Regions from separate parts of the Ruminococcus sp. 1001136sp1 genome, predicted to be linked through region 1. Evidence: predicted binding sites of a transcription regulator. Region 1 holds the regulator's gene; the other holds the start of a gene.
The links. The regulator HrcA, encoded in region 1, represses chaperone genes, less so after heat shock. The targets are predictions, from matches to a motif close to TGTTAGCACTCNNNNNNNNNGAGTGCTAACA.
Positions count from the first base shown of each region.

Region 1 (7,618 bases):
AGAAATGCTGGATCTGGTGGCAATCGCACAGTCATCTCCAGGAGCAATTGCAGTAAACGGAGCAATTGTGGTGGGATACAAGCTTGGGGGAATACCGGGAATGCTGCTGTCGGTTCTGGGGGCTATTATTCCGCCAATGGTGATCCTGTCCCTGATTTCCTTGTTTTATGATGCATTCTGCTCTAATTATTATATAGCAGCTCTTTTGAAAGGCATGACTGCCGGCGTAGGTGCTGTGATCATTTCTGTGGTATACGACATGGGGAAAAACGTGGCGAAATCAAATGACTGGGTAAATGTGGTTATTATGGTCATCAGTTTTTGTGTAAGCTATTTTCTGAAGGTAAACATTATTTATATAATACTTATTGTGGCTGTATTTGGATTTGCGCGTACACTTGTGAAGGAGGGCAGCAAAAAATGATTTATCTTCAGCTCTTTTTCAGCTTCCTTCAGATTGGTGCATTAAGCTTTGGAGGTGGATATGCAGCAATGCCTCTTATACAGGAACAGGTAGTGACTATGCATGGCTGGATTTCCATGGAAACTTTTTCGAATCTTGTGACCATTGCAGAGATGACTCCTGGTCCTATTGCAGTAAACTCCGCAACCTTTGTAGGAACCAGGATTGCTGGTCCTGGTGGCGCAGTGGTGGCTACTCTTGGCTGTATTTTACCCTCCTGTATAATTGTAACCCTGCTGGCATATATTTACACGAAATACCGGAAAATGTCCCTTCTCCAGGGAACTCTTACATCCCTTCGCCCGGCGGTTGTGGCCATGATCGCCAAGGCAGGAGTTACCATTTTAGTATCATCTTTTTTTATAAATGGTGCAGTGGAACTGTTTCGGGAAAACATATGCATTCGAATGGTGGTGTTCTTTACTGCCGCACTGGTGCTTTTAAGAAAATTTAAAATGAATCCTATTCTGGTGATGGTTTTGTGCGGTGTGGCAAATATGGTGTTTTGCGCGGCTGCCGGAAGCTGACTGGAAAAGATATGCCAGCTGACTTTCGTATATGGTGCTGCCGCAGGTAGGCTGCACCTGTGTTTAGAAGAAAAAATAAGGGGGATAACAGATTGAACATATGTGTATATGGCGCTTCAAGTGCACTGCTTAAAAACATTTATTATGAAAAAACAGAAGAGCTTGGAAGAGCAATGGGAAAAAGAGGTCACGGTCTGGTGTTTGGCGGCGGGGCTACCGGAATGATGGGAGCAGCAGCCAGAGGCGTGGCAGCAGAAAATGGTTACATACTTGGAATTGCTCCCCGATTTTTTGACCAGCCTGGAGTTCTGTATGAGAAATGCACGGAATTTATTTTCACAGAGAATATGAGAGAGCGCAAAAAACTTCTGGAAGAAAAATCAGATGCTACGATCGTAGCACCTGGCGGAATTGGTACCTACGAGGAATTTTTTGAGATTTTTACCTTGAAAAGCCTGAAACGTATTGACCGCCCAATTGTGCTGTATAACATTGACGGATATTATGACAAGATGAAAGCATTGCTGGAGTACACAGCAGAAGAGAAATTCATGGATTTTTCCGTGCTGGATCTGGTAGTCTTTCTGGATGAGCCGACAGCAGTTCTTGACTATCTGGAAAATTATAAAAAATAGAGGCTGCTATTCAGCAGGGGCTGTTTTGCGAAACATATAACTGTGAAGGTGCTGAACAGTTACAAAACGGACATGTCGCCTATGGGCGGTATTCCTATATAGGAAAGAAGATGCCAGGGAAAATTTTCTCAAGGCATCTTTTTCATTTATGCGGCAGCAAACATAAGACTGCGTTGGCAGATACCTGATAGTATCCTTGCTGCCCAAAAAAAGTATTGCAGTAAGGAGAATTTAGCCAGAATGGTAAAGTATAGGGTAAAAACTATCAAAAAAGATGAAAAAAATTTGTAAAAAATATTGACAAAAGGAATACTGAGGTGTATCTTAAGAGCATAGATGTTAGCACTCCTAAATAATGAGTGCTAACAAAGGAATTCGAAGAAGCCAGACGGAAATCAGAATCAGGTTTGACCGTCTGCTTTTCAGGAAGGAGCAGATATTTCATGGATGAAGTATTAGATGAGCGCAAACGGAAAATACTGAAAGCAATCATCAAAACTTATATGGAAACAGGTGAGCCTGTAGGTTCCAGAACTATTTCCAAATATCCGGATCTGAATGTCAGCTCTGCTACTATCCGAAATGAGATGTCCGACCTGACGGATATGGGCTACATCGTACAGCCCCACACCTCAGCCGGAAGAATTCCATCAGATAAAGGCTATCGCCTTTATGTAGATGAGCTTACCAGGGAGAAGGAAGCCGAGATCGCAGAAATCCGTGATCTGATGATTGAGAAGTCAGATAAGATGGATAAGGTGCTCAAGCAGGTGGCGAAGGTTCTTGCCACGAATACCAATTATGCGGCTATGGTTGCGGTTCCCCAGTATAAGGGAAGCACCCTGAAGTTCATTCAGCTTTCACGAGTCAATGAGCGGCAGCTGATTGCCGTAGTTGTATGTGAGGGTAATGTTATTCGGAACCAGATCATTAATATTGATGAGGAGATGGATGACCAGACGATCCTGAAGCTGAATCTTCTTCTTAACACGAACCTGAACGGTGTACCCATCCAGGACATTAATCTGGGCATGATCGCCAGATTGAAAGAACAGGCGGGAAGCCACAGCGGTGTGGTTGCAGATGTGCTGGACGCAGTTGCAGCTACAATTCACGTGGACGAAGAAGATATGAAAGTATATACATCGGGAGCAACCAACATATTTAAGTATCCAGAGCTTGCAGATACATCCAGAGCCAGTGAGCTGATTTCCACTTTCGAGGATAAGCAGGAACTTGCGGATATGGTCCGTGAGGAAATGGGAGATCCGGAGAACACAGGAGTTCAGGTATACATCGGGGATGAAGTTCCGGTACGTACCATGAAAGACTGCAGTGTGGTCACAGCTACTTACGAGCTGGGAGATGGAATGCGTGGAACTATTGGAATCATCGGTCCCAAGCGAATGGATTACGAGAATGTAGTGGACAGCTTAAAGAAATTAAAAGTCCAGCTTGACGAAATGGTAAATAAGAAAACCTAGAAAGGCGGTTGAAAGCGTGTCAGAAGAAATGAATAAAGAAGCCGAAGTACAGGAAGAAGCAGTTGACATTCCGGTAACAGACGGAAGCGAAGAAGAGGCAGCAGATACAGCCCAGACAGCAGAAGAGGAGACTTCCGAGGAACCAGCACAGACAGAAGAAACTGAGCAGTCAGATCAGGAAGCAGAATCTCAGAAGGAACCGGAAACCAAGACAAAAACTTCTTTCTTCGGCAAGAAGAAAAAAGAGAAAGATAAATTCGAACAGCAGGTCGAGGAACTTACAGACAGACTGAAGCGCAGCATGGCTGAATTTGATAACTACCGTAAAAGAACGGAGAAAGAGAAATCCAGCATGTACATCATCGGCGCCAGGGACATCGTTGAAAAAATGCTTCCGATCGTGGATAACTTCGAAAGAGGTCTTGCACAGGCACCGGAGGATGATCCATTTGCAGAAGGCATGAAGATGATCTACAAGCAGATGATGACAGCTTTTGATGAGATGGGTGTGAAGCCAATCGAAGCTGTAGGTAAGGAATTTGATCCGAATCTGCATAATGCAGTGATGCATGTGGAGGACGAATCCGTTGGCGAGAACATCGTCGTAGAGGAATTTCAGAAGGGATATACCTACAAGGATTTCGTTGTAAGACACAGTATGGTAAAAGTTGCTAATTAACAGAAAGCAGCTTGGAGAATCAAACTTCATCGACATTTTCTAAAAACAAAGTATAAATGTTACTGTTCGTGTAATGGACAGCAACCATGAATTTTTAAACAGGAGGAAAATTATCATGGGAAAAATCATTGGTATTGACTTAGGTACAACAAACAGCTGTGTAGCTGTTATGGAAGGTGGACAGCCAACCGTTATCGCAAATACAGAAGGATCCAGAACAACACCATCTGTTGTAGCATTCACAAAGACAGGTGAGCGTCTGGTAGGTGAGCCTGCAAAACGTCAGGCAGTAACAAACGCAGAGAAAACAATCTCTTCCATCAAGAGAGAGATGGGTACAGATTACCGTGTAACAATTGATGATAAGAAATATTCCCCACAGGAAATTTCCGCTATGATTCTTCAGAAACTGAAAAAAGACGCTGAAGGATACCTTGGAGAGTCTGTTACAGAAGCAGTTATCACTGTTCCGGCATATTTCAATGATGCTCAGCGTCAGGCAACCAAGGATGCTGGTAAGATTGCAGGTCTCGATGTAAAACGTATCATCAACGAGCCTACAGCAGCAGCTCTTGCATATGGTCTTGACAATGAGAAAGAGCAGAAGATCATGGTTTATGACCTTGGTGGTGGTACATTCGATGTTTCCATTATTGAGATTGGTGATGGCGTTATCGAAGTTCTGGCAACAGCTGGTAACAACCGTCTTGGTGGTGATGACTTTGACCAGAGAATTACAGACTATATGCTTTCTGAGTTCAAGAGAACAGAGGGCGTTGACTTAAGCAACGATAAGATGGCTCTTCAGAGACTGAAAGAAGCTGCTGAGAAAGCTAAGAAAGAGCTTTCTTCCGCAACAACAACCAATATCAACCTGCCATTCATCACAGCAACAGCTGAAGGACCGAAGCATTTTGATATGAACCTTACAAGAGCTAAATTTGACGAACTTACACACGATCTTGTTGAGAAAACAGCAGAGCCGGTTCGCCGTGCACTTTCTGATGCAGGTCTTACTGCTTCTGATCTTGGACAGGTGCTTCTGGTTGGTGGATCTACACGTATCCCGGCTGTACAGGATAAAGTAAGACAGTTAACTGGCAAAGAGCCAAGCAAGGCCTTGAACCCAGATGAGTGTGTTGCACTTGGTGCTTCTATCCAGGGTGGTAAGCTTTCCGGTGAGGCTGGTGCAGGTGACATCCTTCTTCTTGATGTTACTCCACTTTCCCTGTCCATCGAGACAATGGGTGGTATTGCAACACGTCTGATCGAGAGAAATACAACTATTCCGACCAAGAAGAGCCAGATTTTCTCCACAGCAGCTGATAATCAGACCGCTGTAGATATCAATGTATTACAGGGCGAGCGTCAGTTCGCGAAAGACAACAAGTCCCTTGGACAGTTCCGTCTGGATGGAATCCCACCAGCACGTCGTGGTGTTCCGCAGATTGAGGTTACATTCGATATCGATGCCAACGGTATTGTAAATGTATCTGCTAAGGATCTTGGAACAGGTAAAGAGCAGCACATTACAATCACAGCTGGTTCTAACATGTCCGAGTCTGATATTGACAAGGCTGTTAAAGAAGCTGCTGAGTTCGAAGCTCAGGATAAGAAACGTAAAGAGGCAATTGATACAAAGAACAATGCAGACTCCATGGTATTCCAGGTTGAGAATGCACTGAAAGAAGCTGGTGATAAACTGGATGAAAATGACAAAGCTTCCGTAGAGGCTGACTTAAATGCATTAAAAGATATCCTTGCTAAATATGCAAATACAGATGAGATCGGAGATGCTCAGGTCGCTGAGATCAAAGCTGCTCAGGAGAAGATGATGGAAAGTGCTCAGAAGCTTTTCGCAAAGATGTATGAAGCACAGAACCCACAGGGCGGTGCTGGTCAGGCAGGCCCGGGACCGGACATGGGAGGAACTTCCCAGGGCGGTAACGAGGCAGGTTACGGCGATGATGTTGTAGATGCTGACTACAAAGAGGTTTAATTGAATAATAAGTTCCAATATTTCGGAACATGAAACTACAGCCCGGTCATGATTCATGACCGGGCAGTGGTGGTGAAAGACATATTACAGGAATTGCGCCGCTGGCGTCTTCCATAAGATAACCAAATACAAAAAGTTAGGAAAAGAAATCATGGCTGATAAAAGAGATTACTATGAAGTCTTAGGCGTTGATAAGAGCGCCGATGACGCTACATTAAAAAAAGCATATCGTCAGCTTGCCAAGAAGTATCATCCCGATGTAAATCCGGGAGATAAGGAAGCTGAAGCGAAATTCAAAGAGGCAACAGAGGCTTACAGCGTCTTAAGTGACCCGGACAAGAGAAGACAGTATGATCAGTTTGGTCATGCCGCTTTTGAAAACGGCGGCGGTGGCGGAGCAGGCGGTTTCGGCGGCTTTGATTTCTCCGGCGCAGACATGGGTGATATCTTCGGAGATATTTTCGGAGATCTGTTTGGAGGCGGCGGAAGCCGCAGACGTGCCAATAATGGACCTATGAAGGGTGCAAACCTGCGTGCACGCGTGAATATCACCTTTGAGGATGCTGTATTTGGCTGTGAGAAAGAACTTGAGATTACTCTGAAAGATGAATGTACTTCCTGTCACGGTTCTGGAGCTAAGGCTGGTACCTCACCGGTTACCTGTCCGAAATGTAATGGTGAAGGACAGATCGTTTACACCCAGCAGTCCATGTTTGGCATGGTTCGTAACGTTCAGGTGTGTCCGGATTGTCATGGTACTGGCAAAATTATCAAAGATAAATGTCCGGATTGCCGTGGTACCGGCTACATTTCCAATCGCAAAAAAATTAAGGTATCTATTCCAGCTGGTATTGACAATGGTCAGAGTATCCGTATCCGTGATAAAGGTGAACCTGGCACAAATGGAGGTCCGAGAGGCGATCTGCTGGTAGAAGTAAATGTAGCACGCCATCCGATTTTCCAGAGACAGGATATGAATATTTACTCTACTGCACCGATTACTTATGCACAGGCAGCGCTTGGCGGCGAAGTCAAACTGAATACAGTAGATGGAGAAGTTCTCTATGAAGTGAAACCAGGAACTCAGACAGATACCAGAATCCGTCTGAAGGGAAAAGGTGTTCCGTCCCTTCGAAACAAGAATGTTCGCGGTGATCACTACGTAACTCTGGTTGTTCAGGTACCAACCAACCTGAATGAGGACGCGAAAGAAGCTCTCCGCAAATTTGACGAGGCATGCGGCAATCGTCCTGCAGGCAGTGCCGGCGATAGCACAGAAAAGTCCGAAAAGAAGAAAAAAAGCTTCATGGACAAATTAAAAGAGACCTTTGAAGAGTAAAAAATCAGTTTTTCCATAAAAGAATAAAGAAAAGGGGAGATATCCTCTTTTCTTTTTTTGTTACTTATTGTATATTAAAGGGTAGCCGCAACGTTACTGTCCGTGCTGCTGGTCAGGAAGTGAGCAGTAACATCGCAAGAGTCCGGAAAGGAGTTTTGCCTTGAAAACAAAGAAAAGAGATTTGTTAAACCGATATATTCCTCTGTGGTCTATTGCACCTCTTGTGACCATCATGGCAGTGAATTGCCTGATTTACTGGGGAAGCAGTGCGCTTACAGCTGGCAGGTATCACTATGATTTTACGATGGCATTTGACAGGAAAGTTCCTTTACTGCCTGTATTTGTGTGGTTTTATATTCTGGCATTTCCATTCTGGGCGGTGGGGTATTTGCTGGCGGCAAGGCGTGGTAAGGATATGTTTTACCGGTTTGTTGCCACAGATCTGACCATACATTTTATTTGCTTTATCTGCTTTATTTTAATACCGACCAC
Region 1 is NZ_JBDPGY010000025.1:13,134-20,751, forward strand. Features, by position in the region: gene ABHC48_RS17620 (chromate transporter) at 1-424, shown strand, start outside; gene ABHC48_RS17625 (chromate transporter) at 421-990, shown strand; gene ABHC48_RS17630 (TIGR00730 family Rossman fold protein) at 1,083-1,625, shown strand; gene hrcA (heat-inducible transcriptional repressor HrcA) at 2,069-3,109, shown strand; gene grpE (nucleotide exchange factor GrpE) at 3,126-3,788, shown strand; gene dnaK (molecular chaperone DnaK) at 3,904-5,787, shown strand; gene dnaJ (molecular chaperone DnaJ) at 5,939-7,126, shown strand; gene ABHC48_RS17655 (phosphatase PAP2 family protein) at 7,287-7,618, shown strand, end outside.

Region 2 (7,618 bases), on a different contig from region 1:
TTTCTCTTTTGTTAAAAGAAGGCCGCCTTGAAAAAGACGGCCTTGCAGATTTTCTTTTCATTATTTGTCATCCACACTGTAGTTCGGTGCTTCTTTTGTAATGTGAATGTCATGTGGGTGAGACTCTTTCAGGGAAGCAGCAGAAATCTTCACGAATTTACCATTCTGTTTCAGTGCTTCAATATTCTCAGCTCCACAGTATCCCATACCGGAGCGAAGTCCTCCGATCAGCTGGAATACAGTGTCCTCAAGGTGTCCCTTGTATGCAACACGTCCTTCCACACCTTCCGGAACAAGCTTCTTGGCATTCTCCTGGAAGTAACGGTCCTTGCTGCCATTCTCCATAGCTGCAATGGATCCCATTCCACGGTATACTTTATATTTTCTTCCCTGATATAACTCGAAAGTTCCCGGGCTCTCATCGCATCCGGCGAACATGCTTCCCATCATACAAACGTTTGCACCAGCTGCGATTGCCTTGGTAACATCGCCTGAATACTTGATACCACCGTCTGCAATAATCGGAATACCATATCTCTTGGCAACCTCATAGCAATCCATGACTGCTGTGATCTGCGGTACACCAATACCAGCAACTACACGGGTGGTACAGATAGAACCAGGTCCGATTCCGACCTTAACTGCATCTACACCAGCATCGATCAGAGCCTTAGTAGCGGCTCCTGTGGCAACGTTTCCTGCGATAACCTGCAGCTCCGGATATGCAGCCTTGATCTCTCGTACAGCACGGAGGATATTCTCAGAATGACCATGAGCAGAATCAACAACGATGACATCAACATTTGCCTTCACAAGTGCGTCTACACGGGCAAGCACGTTGGCGGTAATACCAACAGCAGCCCCACAGAGAAGACGTCCCTGTTCATCTTTGGCAGCCAGAGGATATTTGATCTGTTTCTCAATATCCTTGATGGTGATAAGTCCTTTTAAGTTAAAATCATCATCTACAATGGGTAATTTCTCTTTACGGGATTTCGCAAGGATCTCTTTCGCCTCTTCCAGTGTAATACCTTCTTTGGCTGTGATCAGTCCCTCAGATGTCATGGACTCTTTGATCTTCTTGCTAAAATCTGTCTCAAACTTCAGATCACGGTTGGTAATAATACCTACCAGCTTCTTGCCTTCTGTGATCGGGACACCGGAAATACGGAATTTCGCCATTAAGTCATTGGCATCCTTCAATGTATGTTCCGGAGATAAGAAAAATGGATCTGTGATAACACCATTCTCAGAACGCTTAACCTTGTCCACCTCTTCTGCCTGCGCCTCGATAGACATGTTCTTGTGAATGATACCGATACCTCCCTGACGTGCCATGGCAATCGCCATATTGTACTCAGTAACGGTGTCCATTCCTGCACTCATCATGGGAATGTTCAGTTTAATCTTCTTTGTAAGGTAAGTTGAAACGTCAACTTGATTCGGGATTACTTTGGAGTACGCCGGAACTAAAAGGACGTCGTCGAAAGTAATGCCTTCACCAATGATAGTACCCATTGCTTTTCCTCCCTTGTCTTATTGTGTCTTTGGTTTGTAGATTAGTGTAGCAAAAAACTAAAAGTGTGTCAATCTAGTAAATTAATCTAAAAATACTTTGCTCGGAGCAGTATTTCTCATGGTTTTTGCCAATATTTCATCTGGCTCGATAATTACTTTGCAGGTATCTGCGCCATCGCGGCAGACAATTGCAAAACGCTTATGTTCCGGATTTCCGGAGGAAAAATCCTGTACTTTCAGCTTCTGGTTGCTGTTGTAATAGTCCATTCTATGTGAGTTAAGAGGTGCCATAATATCACATTCTGTGATGTTCAGGCTTTTTACTCTTTTTCTCTTGGACTTTGCCATGATCTTGTCAATGTCAAGTTCTCCGTTTACAAACAGGTACTCAAATTCCAGATCAGTGCCTGGAAAGATAAAAAGATAGGCACAGACTCCCAGCACAATTGCCGCGATCAGAAGCAGGGGCATGATAAACAGACCTGCGAGTACCAGAAGCACGATCAGTGCAATGATACTGCCTTTTACCAGCCTGTCCTTTGCGGTCCGCTCTTTTTTTACAAGCAGCTCAGAATACAAATCGCTCATATTACAATTCTCCTTTGTTTTTTTGCCAGCCGGCATGTTGTTTTAAGTATAACACACAAAAGTTTTCCTGTGAACATCGTTCCTGATAAAACGCGGAATATTGCCAGTACACAGTTACTGTTCACTCCGTTCACAGTAACGCGCTTCGCGATGCACAGAAATCATGCATTCGCATGATTTCGCGCCGCAATTCTCGGGTTTTCTGTGAACTTTGTTCACAAAAAACGCCTCGCGGAACGTTACCAGTGAACAGTAACAGTACACAGTTACTGTAAAAAATGACTTTTATTGAATGCAAAAGGGCCAGCGTCTTTGACACCGACCCTTATGAGTTCTGAATTATACCTTCAAAAATCCTTTCATGGATTTTCCGTTCTGTTTTCCGCTGCCGGAAATTACATCATTCCCATACCCTGACCGCCAGCTGGCATTGCCGGAGTATCTTCTTTGATATTTGCAACAACAGACTCAGTTGTAAGCAGAGTAGAAGCAACACTTGTTGCGTTCTGAAGAGCACTTCTTGTAACCTTTGCAGGATCAAGGATTCCCTCGTCTACCATGTTTACATATTTGTCGTTCAGAGCATCAAAACCAACACCTGGCTCAGACTCTCTTACTTTGTTGATGATAACTGCACCTTCAAGACCTGCATTAGCAGCAATACGGAACAGCGGAGCTTCCAGTGCTTTCAGGATGATGTTTGCACCAGTCTTCTCATCTCCCTCAAGACCTGCTGCAAGTTTTGCAACCTCTTTGGAAGCGTGGATATATGCAGAACCGCCTCCTGCAATGATTCCTTCTTCAACAGCTGCTCTGGTAGCTGCAAGAGCATCTTCCATACGAAGTTTTGCTTCTTTCATCTCAGTCTCAGTAGCTGCACCAACACGAACCACTGCTACACCACCAGCAAGTTTTGCAAGTCTTTCCTGAAGCTTCTCTCTGTCGAAATCAGATTTTGTCTCCTCAATCTGAGCACGGATCTGGGCAACACGATTGGCAATTGCTTCTTTATCTCCCATACCATCGACAATAACAGTATTCTCTTTTGCAACTTTAACAGATTTTGCACGTCCTAACTGAGCCATTGTAGCATCTTTCAGTTCAAGACCTACCTCGTCAGAAATTACAGTACCACCTGTCAGAATTGCGATATCCTGAAGCATTTCTTTTCTTCTGTCACCATAGCCAGGAGCTTTTACAGCTACTACCTGGAAGGTTCCTCTTAATTTGTTTACGATCAGAGTGGTAAGAGCCTCACCCTCAACATCCTCAGCGATGATAAGAAGTTTTGCTCCAGCCTGTACGATCTGCTCCAGCAGCGGAAGAACTTCCTGAATGTTGGAGATTTTCTTGTCTGTGATCAGAATATATGGATCCTCAAGGTTTGCTTCCATCTTCTCCATATCAGTGGACATGTATGCGGAAATATATCCACGGTCAAACTGCATACCTTCTACAAGGTCAAGCTCTGTGTGCATGGTCTTGGACTCTTCTACAGTAATAACACCGTCGTTGGAAACTTTTTCCATTGCATTTGCAACAAGCTCTCCGACTTCTTTATCTCCGGCGGAAATAGATGCAACGTTTGCGATCTGTTTCTTTCCGCTTACTTTCTGGCTCATGTTCTTGATTGCTTCTACAGCAGCATCTGTAGCTTTCTTCATACCGCGTCTCATAACGATCGGGTTAGCACCTGCTGCCAGATTCTTCATTCCTTCATGAACCATTGCCTGGGCAAGTACAGTAGCAGTTGTAGTACCGTCACCAGCTACATCGTTTGTCTTGGATGCAACTTCCTTGATCAGCTGAGCTCCCATGTTCTCGAAAGCATCCTCAAGCTCGATCTCTTTTGCGATTGTAACACCATCGTTTGTGATAAGCGGAGCACCGAACTGTTTATCAAGTACTACGTTTCTTCCTTTCGGTCCAAGTGTTACTCTTACGGTATCAGCAAGTTTATTTACACCAGCCTCTAATGCTGTTCTGGCTTCTGCGCCATATTTAATCTCTTTTGCCATAATGAATCATCCTCCTGATTTCAAGTTATTTATAAGGTTATGTCTTATTTCACAATTGCAAGAATATCGCTCTGTTTTACAATGATATACTCTTCACCGTCAAGCTTAACCTCTGTTCCTGAATATTTGGAATAGATAACCTTGTCGCCTACAGTAACTTCCATTTTCACTTCTTTGCCGTCAACAACTCCGCCAGGTCCTACTGCGATTACTTCTGCCTGCTGTGGTTTCTCCTGTGCCTGTCCTGGAAGAACGATACCGGATTTTGTTGTCTCTTCTGCTTCTAACTGTTTTAATACAACTCTGTCGCCTAATGGAACTAATTTCATGATCTATGTCCTCCTTTAGAATTGCTTTTCTTTTCCTTGCTAGCACTCATTATTGCCGAGTGCTAATCACTGTCCATTATATTATTGAATTATCGTTATTTGTGCAACTCTTTTCATAGTTGTATTTTTAAGTATATTCTTTTTTATTCTCTTTTATGCTCTTTTTTTCTCTTGTTTTCTCACTTTAAAAATTTTCTGAATTTTTTTCTATTTCGAAGCTTCTGAAGACTGCCTGGTAAAGTTTTTTTGTGAAATCATGAATTCCAACGAAGTTTCCTGTTATACACAAAAAAGAACTGCCCTCCAGAGCGTGTTTGAAAAATCATTCCCGCAATCTGCACCTCACAATTTGCAGAAAGCCTTTTTCAAACACGTTCAAAGGAAAACAGTTCTTCTGTACACTTGTTTATTATTTATTGAATTCACTCAGGCCTTTTTATTTCTCTGGGCCTTAATCTCTTCTAATTCATCAAAGATCACTTCATTGAGAACCTTGATATAGGTTCCCTTCATACCGGATGACCGGGACTCAATAACGCCTGCGCTCTCGAACTTGCGGAGTGCATTTACGATTACTGATCTGGTAATACCTACTCTGTCTGCAATCTTGCTGGCAACAAGAATTCCCTCATCTCCGTCAAGCTCATCAAAAATGTGGATGATAGCTTCCAGTTCAGAGAAAGAAAGTGTGTTAAAAGCAGATTTTACAACCTGTTTCTTTCGGTCTTCCTCAGCATTCTCTTCATGTACAGCCCGCATCATCTCAAGACCTACAACTGTAGTGCCGTATTCACTGACAATAATATCCTCAATATCATATGGACGATCCTTGCGGTACATAAACACCGTTCCAAGACGTTCTCCTGCAATATCAATAGGATTGATGATTCCCTGATAGCTGCTGGAAACATGCTCAAAGCCAAGTGTCTGAAGATTCACGTTCTCTTTGGTAGATAATACCCCTAAAAAACGCTCATTCAGCAGAGGGTCAACATGACCGCCCACCTCATCAGCTATCAGCTCCTGGATTTCCTCAACTCCCGGGCAAAAGCTTACACCAAGCACCTTGCCTTTCTTGCTGAGAACCAGGATATTAGAACTTAAAGTATCCATCAGGACCTGGCAGATATCATTAAAAACCACCTTACTGGAACTGCTGTTATGGAGAAGTTTATTGATTTTTCTTGTTTTATCAAGTAACTGAACGCTCATTTTGTCCTCCCTTCGCTTTTGTTACATGAGAGCCTGTTTGAAAACCCACTCCCGCAATCTGTACGCTCCACTTTGCAGGAGATTTTGCAGAAAGCATTTTTCAGGCATGCTCTGACTTTACCTGTTATTCTAATACTACACGTTTTTCAAACTATTTACAAGCTATTTTTTACTATTTTTCAATTTTGTTTAGCTTTTCTGAAAATATCACGTTTTTGAAACTATTCATCAAACAATGGAAGTAATAGAGCTTTTATTTAAAAAATCCCCTGCAAAACATAATACATCTGCCTTGCAGGGGATCTTTCCCGAAAACTTCTTAATTTGTTACTGTTCGCGAGCTTCACAGCAACCTTAATTTTCTTTTTCATCCTTCGGCCTGGCTTCTACATAGCCGCAGGTTTCCTGGCTGCACACCAGTTTATTTCCTTTTTCCACCATGTAGCTTCCGCACACCGGACATTTCTTATCCGATGGCTTCTGCCATGACATAAAGTCACATTCCGGATTATCTTCACAGCCGTAATACTTACGGCCTTTCTTCGTCTTCTTAAGCACCACTTCCTTACCACACTTCGGGCAGGCTACACCAATCTTTTCATAGTAAGGCTTGGTATTGCGGCATTCCGGAAATCCCGGGCATGCAAGGAAACGTCCGTGAGGACCATATTTAATCACCATATGACGACCACAGTTATCACAGATCACATCGGTCTCTTCATCATGGATGTCTACTTTCTCCAGCTCTTCCTGGGCAGCATCCACATCATGTTTCAGATCCGGATAGAAGTTCCGGACTACTGTCTTCCACTGTACAGTACCATTCTCCACACAGTCCAGAAGTCCCTCCATGGTAGCCGTGAAATTCACGTCCACAATGCTTGGGAACGCCTGTTTCATAATACTGTTTACCACCTCGCCCAGCTCTGTCACATAAAGGTTACGCTGCTCCTTGGAAACATAACGGCGGCTGATAATGGTGGTGATGGTCGGCGCATAAGTACTCGGACGGCCGATTCCAAGTTCCTCCATGGTCTTTACCAGGGACGCCTCTGTATAATGTGCCGGCGGCTGGGTAAAATGCTGTTCCGGCTTTAACTCTTTCAGTTTCAGCTTCATGCCTTTGCTCAGGCTCTGGCTTAACACATTTCCCTTCTTCATATCCTCTTCCTGCATATATACCGAAAGGAAGCCGTCAAATGCCACCTTGGAGGCGGACACAGTGAACGTATAATCTCCACCAGCCACTTTTACAGAGGTAGTCTCATACTTTGCAGGAGCCATACGGCTGGCCGCAAAACGCTTCCAGATCAGCTGATACAAACGGAACTGATCTCGTGTAAGGGATTCTTTTATCTGTACAGGTGTACGGCTGATATCAGTTGGGCGGATAGCCTCATGAGCATCCTGGATCTTCTGTCCCTTCTTCACTGTCTTGGCAGTTTCTGACACATATTCTTCTCCATACTGGCTGCCGATGTAGCTTCTTGCTGCCGCATCTGCCTCATCAGAAATACGTACAGAATCAGTACGAAGGTATGTGATCACACCTACAGTACCGTTGCCCTTGATGTCAACGCCCTCATAAAGCTGCTGTGCCAGACGCATAGTCTTCTGGGTGGAAAAATTCAGTGTTTTGGATGCCTCTTGCTGAAGGGTACTGGTAGTAAAAGGAAGCGGAGCATTCTTAATTCTCTCGCCTTTTTTCACCTCAGAGATCTCAAATTCTTCGTTCTTAAGAGCCTTAAGAATCTCGTCCATCTCAGCTTTATTGTGGATATCCATCTTCTTGTCTGTTCCGTAGAATTTAGCCTCCAGAGGCTTTTTTTCGCCATCCACAAGGAATTCACCATTCAGGCTCCAGTATTCTTCCGGGATAAAAGAATTAATCTCCTCCTCCCTGTCACAGATGATGCGAAGTGCAACAGACTGCACACGGCCAGCACTTAAGCC
Region 2 is NZ_JBDPGY010000015.1:55,254-62,871, reverse strand. Features, by position in the region: gene ABHC48_RS14150 (peptidoglycan recognition family protein) at 1-61, opposite strand, end outside; gene guaB (IMP dehydrogenase) at 61-1,518, opposite strand; gene ABHC48_RS14140 (DUF6106 family protein) at 1,600-2,106, opposite strand; gene groL (chaperonin GroEL) at 2,502-4,124, opposite strand; gene groES (co-chaperone GroES) at 4,169-4,453, opposite strand; gene codY (GTP-sensing pleiotropic transcriptional regulator CodY) at 4,880-5,665, opposite strand; gene topA (type I DNA topoisomerase) at 6,020-7,618, opposite strand, start outside.
Region 2: groES (co-chaperone GroES) is a predicted target of HrcA. The motif match lies at 4,491-4,521, and genes of this name have one in related genera.